One region of the Pseudomonas sp. NPDC089392 genome, then DNA from elsewhere that is predicted to be linked to it. Evidence: predicted binding sites of a transcription regulator. Region 1 holds the regulator's gene; the other holds the start of a gene.
What was found. The regulator sigma-54, encoded in region 1, starts transcription at its own class of promoters, with help from an activator protein. The targets are predictions, from matches to a motif close to ANTGGCATNNANNTTGCTNT.
Positions count from the first base shown of each region.

Region 2: the regulator sigma-54 is predicted to act here: its motif matches at 1,761-1,780, upstream of glnA (type I glutamate--ammonia ligase).

Region 1 is NZ_JBIVIF010000005.1:203,859-208,069, reverse strand. Features, by position in the region: gene rapZ (RNase adapter RapZ) at 1-450, opposite strand, end outside; gene ptsN (PTS IIA-like nitrogen regulatory protein PtsN) at 453-917, opposite strand; gene hpf (ribosome hibernation-promoting factor, HPF/YfiA family) at 930-1,238, opposite strand; gene ACIP1G_RS07855 (RNA polymerase factor sigma-54) at 1,318-2,811, opposite strand; gene lptB (LPS export ABC transporter ATP-binding protein) at 2,989-3,714, opposite strand; gene lptA (lipopolysaccharide transport periplasmic protein LptA) at 3,715-4,211, opposite strand, start outside.
Region 2 is NZ_JBIVIF010000001.1:130,411-134,621, forward strand. Features, by position in the region: gene thiI (tRNA uracil 4-sulfurtransferase ThiI) at 1-1,264, opposite strand, end outside; gene glnA (type I glutamate--ammonia ligase) at 1,878-3,284, shown strand; gene glnL (nitrogen regulation protein NR(II)) at 3,656-4,211, shown strand, end outside.

The DNA of each region.
Region 1 (4,211 bases):
ACGCAACTGGTACAGGTTGAGGTTGGTGGTGTCGATCTTCAGGTCGGCCAGGTCGGCAATCGGCCCTAGCAGGTCGCTTTCCACGCGTATGGCTTCTGCCAGCGAGCGATCAGCATTGGTCAGCGGGTGACGCCGGCGAGTTTCCGAGAAGCGCTTGAGCAGTACGTCCTCATCGGCATCCAGGTACAGCACGTCGCACTTGATATGCCGGGCACGGGCTTCTTCAAGCAGCTCGGGGAAGCGTGTCAGGTGGCTGGGCAAGTTGCGCGCGTCAATCGACACGGCAACCTTGGGCTGCAGCAGTTCGGTATTGATCAGCGCATTTTCCGCCAGCTGCGGCAGCAGCCCGGCGGGCAGGTTGTCAATGCAGTAGTAACCGTTGTCTTCCAGGACATCGAGGGCGGTGCTCTTGCCGGAGCCGGACCGGCCGCTGACGATGATCAGGCGCATGTTCAGTGCTCGTTCTGTACGTCCAGGACAACCTGGAACAGGGCCTCACTGCTGGTGGCCGCACGCAGACGATCACGGACCTCCTTGCGATCGAGCATGCTGGCAATCTGGCGCAGCAGTTCCAGATGCGCATCGGTGGCGGCTTCTGGCACCAGCAGGACAAACAGCAGGTCCACTGGTGCGCCATCGATGGCGTCGTAATCGATTGGAGCCTCCAGGTGCAGCAGGGCGCTGACCGGGGCGGAACAACCTTCAAGCCGGCAATGCGGTATGGCAATGCCATTGCCGAAACCGGTCGAACCGAGTTTTTCCCGGGCGACCAGTTTTTCGAAGACGTCTTGCATCTCCAGTTCTGGCACTTGTTCGGCGATGACGGTGGCGACCTTTTCCAGGGCGCGCTTCTTACTGCCTCCCGGCACGTTCACAAGGGAACGGCCGGGGGTCAGGATGGTTTCAAGTCGGATCATGGATGAGGGGGATCAGCGGGCAGCTGCACCTTGCAGCAGGCTTTGCTGTTTTTCCTTGTGTTTTTTCAGTTGGCGGTCGAGCTTGTCGGCCAAGGCGTCGATCGCTGCATACATGTCTTCGTGTTCGGCGTTGGCAACCACTTCGCCGCCGGGAATCTGCAGGGTCGCCTCGACCTTCTGCTGCAACTTCTCGACTTTCATGATGACCTGCACGTTGGTGATCTTGTCGAAGTGACTTTCCACGCGAGCGAGCTTTTCAAGCACATAATCGCGCAGTGGCTGGGTGACTTCTACATGCTGTCCACTGATATTGACTTGCATACAGCTTCTCCTTTGTTGCCCGTGCATAAAGAGGCAGGTCTTGCACCTGCCCCGCAAACGCTGTGGCACATCTCAGGGGCTACATCAGTCGCTTGCGCTCGCTCGACGGTGCGATGCCGAGGGACTCGCGGTACTTGGCGACGGTGCGACGGGCTACCTGGATGCCTTGTGCCTCCAGTAAACCAGCGATCTTGCTGTCACTCAATGGCTTTTTCTGATTTTCCGCTGCAACCAGTTTCTTGATGATCGCGCGGATCGCTGTGGACGAGCATTCTCCGCCTTCAGAGGTGCTGACGTGGCTCGAGAAAAAGTATTTCAGTTCGTAGATGCCGCGCGGCGTGTGCATGTATTTCTGTGTGGTAACACGCGAAATGGTCGACTCGTGCATGCCCACGGCTTCGGCGATGTCATGCAGCACCAGCGGCTTCATCGCTTCATCGCCGTGGTCGAGGAAGCCGCGCTGGTGCTCGACGATCTGCGTGGCGACCTTCATCAGGGTTTCGTTGCGGCTTTGCAGGCTCTTGATGAACCAGCGTGCTTCCTGCAACTGGTTGCGCATGAAGGTGTTGTCGGCGCTGGTATCGGCACGACGCACGAAGCCAGCGTACTGCGGGTTGACGCGCAGGCGCGGGATGGCCTCCTGGTTCAGCTCCACCAGCCAGCGGTCGCTGTCTTTGCGCACGATGACGTCGGGCACGACGTACTCGGGTTCGCTGGACTCGATCTGCGAACCGGGGCGCGGGTTGAGGCTTTGGACCAGCTCGATGACCTGGCGCAGTTCGTCTTCCTTGATTTTCATGCGCCGCATCAGCTGGCTGTAGTCGCGGCTGCCGAGCAGGTCGATGAAATCGCTGACCAGGCGTTTGGCCTCGGTCATCCATGGGGTGTTGGCGGGCAGCTGGCGCAGTTGCAGCAGCAGGCATTCACCCAGGCTGCGCGCGCCGACGCCGGCTGGCTCGAACTGCTGGATGCGGTGCAGTACCGCTTCTACCTCGTCCAGCTCGATATCCAGCTCCGGGTCGAAACCGGCGCAGATTTCCTCGAGGGTGTCTTCCAGGTAGCCCTGGCCGTTGATGCTGTCGATCAGGGTGACGGCAATCAGGCGGTCGGTGTCGGACATCGGCGCCAGGTTCAGCTGCCACAGCAGGTGGCTTTGCAGGCTCTCGCCGGCTGATGTGCGGGTGGTGAAGTCCCACTCGTCGTCATCATTGCTTGGCAGGCTGCTGGCGCTGGTCTGGTAGATGTCTTCCCAGGCGGTATCGACTGGAAGCTCGTTGGGGATGCGCTCGCTCCATTCACCGTCTTCCAGGTTGTCGGCACTGATGGTGCTTTCCTGGAAGCTGTTGTCCTGGGCTTCGGTGGCCGGCTTGTTCTCGGCGTTGTCCGCCATCGGGTCGCTGTTGTCGAAGTCGTCGCCGTCTTCCTGGCGCTCAAGCATCGGGTTCGACTCCAGCGCTTCCTGGATTTCCTGTTGGAGGTCCAGGGTGGAAAGCTGGAGTAGGCGGATGGCCTGTTGCAACTGCGGTGTCATCGTCAGTTGCTGGCCCATTTTTAGGACGAGCGATGGTTTCATGGCAGGGGCTTAGTACCTTGTTCGCCGGCGCGCATGCGCCATCCACTACACGAGGGCGCCGAGGCGCCTGATCAAGCAAGTTTTATGCCTTAAATTGTAGCGTTTGCCTAGAGTACCGTAACAACTTTAACCCTGGATTCGGGGCGATTTGCCAGTACTCCAGGCGCGTACCGGGGGTCAGAGTCGGAACTCGTGGCCCAGGTAAACCTCTTTGACCAGTTCGTTCGCCAGGATGGTCTCGGCGTCGCCTTCGGCGATCAGGCGGCCATCATTGACGATATAGGCGGTTTCGCAGATATCCAGGGTCTCACGCACGTTGTGGTCGGTGATCAGTACACCGATGCCTTTGGCCTTGAGATGGTGGATGATCTGCTTGATGTCGCCCACGGAGATCGGGTCGACACCCGCGAACGGTTCGTCCAGCAGGATGAACTTGGGAGCGGTTGCCAGGGCACGGGCAATTTCCACGCGGCGGCGTTCACCACCAGACAGGCTCATGCCGAGGTTGTCGCGGATGTGGCTGATGTGGAACTCCTGCAGCAGGCTTTCCAGCTCTTTGCGCCGGCCTTCGCGGTCGAGGTCCTTGCGGGTCTCGAGGATGGCCATGATGTTGTCGGCCACCGACAGCTTGCGGAAGATCGAGGCTTCCTGCGGCAGGTAGCCGATGCCGGCGCGGGCGCGGCCGTGCATGGGCTGGTGGCTGACATCGAGGTTGTCGATCAGTACGCGACCCTGTTCGGCCTGGACCAGGCCGACGATCATGTAGAAACAGGTGGTCTTGCCGGCACCGTTGGGGCCAAGCAAGCCGACGATCTGGCCGCTGTCGATCGACAGGCTGACGTCACGCACGACCTGGCGCCCCTTGTAGCTTTTGGCCAGGTGCTGGGCTTTGAGGGTTGCCATTTACTCGGCCTTCTTCTTGGGCTGGATCACCATGTCGATGCGCTGACGTGGCTGGGTCACATTGCCACCGCGCCCGGCGGTCGCCACCTGGGTCTGGGTGTTGTAGACGATCTTTTCGCCTTCGGTGGTGTTGCCCTCGTTTTCGACCTTGGCGCGGTCGGTGAGGATCACGGTGTCTTTTTGCGCCTGGTACTGGATGGTGACCGCCCAGCCTTTCATCTTGTCAGGCTTGGCAGCGCTCTGCTGCTGCTCGAAATAGGCCAGGTTGCCTACCGAGGTGACGACGTCGATGTCGCCATTGGCCGCACGGGTCATGGTGACCGTGTTGCCTTTGATCATCATCGAACCTTGGGTGATGATCACGTCACCGGTATAGGTGGCCACACCCTGCTTGTCGTCCAGGTGCGCGTTGTCGGCCTGGATGCGGATGGGCTGGTCACGGTCACTCGGCAGGGCGAAGGCGCTCGCGGTTCCCAGTGCTGCGCTCAGGCTGAGCA
Region 2 (4,211 bases), on a different contig from region 1:
CTTCCTGGGCATCGGGGTGACGAATGTCGATGACGATCTGGCCTGGCAGCGCCTCGGCCACTTCCTCGACTTCGATGTCCTTGCCCAGCTCATCGATCACGTGGTCGATGGAGATGAACTTGGCACGCTCCAGGGCGCGCTCCAGCACGGCCATGTCGAACTGCTTTTCTTCGTGCTCCATGCGGTGACGCTTGGCATGGGTGGTCGGGTTCACCGAGATCACGCCGCAGTATTCCGGCATGTGCTTGGCGAAGTCGGCCGTGCCGATCTCGGTGGCCTGGTCGATGATGTCCTGCTTGTGGCTGGCCAGCAACGGGCGCAGCACCAGCTTGTCGGTGGCCGAGTCGATGATCGACAGGTTCGGCAAAGTCTGGCTGGACACCTGGGAAATCGCCTCGCCGGTCACCAGCGCCTCGATCTGCAGGCGGTCGGCCATGTGCGCGGCACCGCGCAGCATCATGCGCTTGAGGGTCACACCCATGTAACTGTTGTCGACCTTGTTGAGGATCTCGCCGACCACTTCTTCGAACGGCACGCTGATGAACAGCACGCGCTGGCTGCTGCCGTACTTCTTCCACAGGTAGTGGGCCACTTCCATCACGCCCAGCTCGTGGGCACGGCCACCGAGGTTGAAGAAGCAGAAGTGGGTCATCAGCCCGCGGCGCATCATCTGGTAGGCCGCCACGGTGGAATCGAAGCCACCGGACATCAGCACCAGGGTTTGCTCAAGGGCACCCAGCGGGTAACCGCCGATGCCGTTGTGCTGGTTGTGGATCACGTACAGGCGCTGGTCACGGATTTCCATGCGCACCACGACTTCAGGCGTCTTCAGATCGATGCCGGCGGCGCCGCACTGCTGACGCAGCTGGCTGCCGACGTAGCGGTCGACGTCCATCGAGGTGAAGTCGTGGTGGCCGCCGCGTTTGCAGCGCACCGAGAAGCGCTTGCCGGCCAGCAGGTGGCCGAAGTGGTGCTTGCACTTGGCGACGATATCGTCAAAGTCGCCCAGCGGGTATTCCTCTACCTGCAGGAAGTGGGTGATACCCGGGGTGCAGGTGAGGCGCTCGATCATCTCGCGCTGGACTTTCTCGTCTTCGACGCGGGTGACCACTTCGAGATTGTCCCAGACACCATCGACCGCGAGCTCAGGGTCGAGGTCCTTGAGCACGTTGCGGATGTTCTTGCCGAGCTGGCGGATGAAGCGCTTGCGCACCGGCCGGCTCTTGATGGTGATTTCTGGGAAGACTTTGACGATAAGTTTCATTGGTTAACAGCGCGCGCAGGGCCTGCCGAAAATGAGGGGCGCGAATTATAGCGGAAATTGCTCAGGATTTGACCAACTTTTGATCAGAAGCTTTCAGATAAATGTAGGAGGCGGGTTTTGTGGCGCCTGTGAGAACGAGCGCCGCCCGCGCGGCGCTTCGCAGCACAAGGCTGCTCCTACATCTGTTTCGGGCCAGTCAAGCCTGTACCAGCGCACGCGACCGCCTTGTTTGTCCAACACGACATTGAGGTGGACACCAAGGGCGCGCGCCTCTGCCTCAGGAATAATTGGCCCGAAACAGATGTAGGAGCAGCCTTGCGCTGCGAAGCGCCGCGCGGGCGGCGCTCGATCTCGCAAACGTCACACAACTCAAGACATGCACCACATTGGTGCGAGCAATCGAAAAATCGCCTCGTAAGGGTGCATTTTTCCCGCCCAACCCACCGCAAAATGCCCGCAAACGCCCCCTTTTATCCCGCGCTCGCCATTTTCGGGCACTGGCATGCAATTTGCTCCCTTGTGAGGCAGGTAAGCTTGGCCGACTATCCGCGCCCGGCAACACCCTTTTTCCAGGGCAGCGGCCCACCGCGCTCTAGACCATCCGGAGGACAACATGTCGAAGTCGGTTCAACTCATCAAAGATCATGACGTCAAGTGGATTGATCTGCGTTTCACGGACACCAAAGGCATTCAGCACCACGTGACCATGCCGTCGCGTGACGCTCTGGACGAAGACTTCTTCGAAGTCGGCAAGATGTTCGACGGTTCCTCCATCGCTGGCTGGAAAGGCATCGAAGCTTCCGACATGATCCTGATGCCGGTCGACGACACCGCCGTTCTGGACCCGTTCACCGAAGAGCCAACCCTGATCATCACCTGCGACATCGTCGACCCGTCGAGCATGCAGGGCTACGATCGCGACCCACGTGCCATCGCCAAGCGCGCCGAAGAGTACCTGAAGAGCACCGGCATCGGTGACACCGTATTCGCCGGCCCAGAGCCAGAATTCTTCATCTTCGACGAAGTGAAGTTCAAGTCGGACATCTCCGGCTCGATGTTCAAGATCTTCTCCGAGCAAGGCTCGTGGATGACCGACGCTGACGTGGAAGGCGGCAACAAAGGCCACCGTCCTGGCGTGAAAGGCGGCTACTTCCCGGTTCCGCCGTTCGACCACGACCACGAAATCCGTACTGCCATGTGCAACGCACTGGAAGAAATGGGCCAGATCGTTGAAGTTCACCACCACGAAGTGGCGACTGCCGGCCAGAACGAAATCGGCGTCAAGTTCAACACCCTGGTAAAGAAAGCTGACGAAGTACAGGCCCTGAAATACGTCGTGCACAACGTTGCCGACGCCTACGGCCGTACCGCCACTTTCATGCCGAAGCCACTATACGGCGACAACGGCTCGGGCATGCACGTGCACATGTCGATCTGGAAAGACGGCAAGAACACCTTCTCGGGTGAAGGCTATGCCGGCCTGTCCGACACCGCCCTGTACTTCATCGGCGGTATCATCAAGCACGGTAAGGCCCTGAACGGCTTCACCAACCCGTCGACCAACTCGTACAAGCGTCTGGTGCCAGGCTTCGAAGCCCCGGTAATGCTGGCCTACTCGGCTCGCAACCGTTCCGCCTCGATCCGTATTCCTTACGTCGGCAGCCCGAAAGCCCGCCGTATCGAAGCACGCTTCCCGGACCCATCGGCCAACCCGTACCTGGCCTTCGCGGCCCTGCTGATGGCTGGCCTGGACGGCATCCAGAACAAGATCCACCCTGGCGATGCTGCCGACAAGAACCTGTACGACCTGCCGCCAGAAGAAGCCAAGGACATCCCGCAAGTGTGCGGCAGCCTGAAAGAAGCTCTGGAAGAGCTGGACAAAGGCCGTGCGTTCCTGACCAAGGGCGGCGTGTTCTCCGACGACTTCATCGATGCCTTCATCGAGCTGAAGAGCGAAGAAGAGATCAAGGTCCGTACCTTCGTGCACCCGCTGGAATACGAGCTGTACTACAGCTGCTGATCTGACCGGCGCCTCGCGCCGATGACATGATCAAGACGAGACGGCCTCCTTCGGGAGGCCGTTTTCGTTTCTGCACCATAGGGCAGCGACAGAAACCTCCCCCACCACGCTATGCTCTATCTTGGTGCACAACTGAACGTCGTGCCCCCATTTGCTCCCCAATCTGGTTCAAGTGAAACGTTTCATCCAGAGTTTATGATCCGAATTCGCGCAGATTCAGGCCTTTATCGGCCAATCCCGCTTCTTTTCGGAGCTTTGGTTTGTTTCTTGCATTTTCTTGAGGTAGAGAGTCTCGCACCAGCGGACCCACCCGCGTCCGGCCCTGGCCAAAGCAGTGCCAGGCAAGCGCCAAAAGAGGTCAACGACGCCTTATGACCATCAGCGATGCACAGCACCGTCTGCTCCTGGACAACCTGACCACCGCCACGTTGCTGCTCAACGCAGAGCTGCGCCTGGAGTACATGAACCCGGCCGCGGAAATGTTACTGGCCGTCAGTGGCCAGCGCAGCCATGGGCAGTTCATCAGCGAACTGTTCACCGAGTCGACCGAAGCGCTCAGCTCGCTGCGCCAGGCGGTCGAGCAGGCGCACCCTTTCACCAAGCGTGAAGCGCAGCTCACCTCGCTGACCGGGCAGACCATCACCGTCGACTACGCGGTAACGCCAATCCTGCACCAGGGCCAGACCCTGCTGTTGCTGGAGGTACACCCGCGTGACCGGCTGCTGCGCATCACCAAGGAAGAGGCCCAGCTGAGCAAGCAGGAAACCACCAAGATGCTGGTGCGCGGCCTGGCCCACGAAATCAAGAACCCCCTCGGTGGCATCCGCGGCGCAGCCCAGCTGCTGGCTCGCGAGCTGCCCGAGGAAGGCCTGCGCGACTACACCAACGTGATCATCGAAGAGGCTGACCGCCTGCGCAACCTGGTCG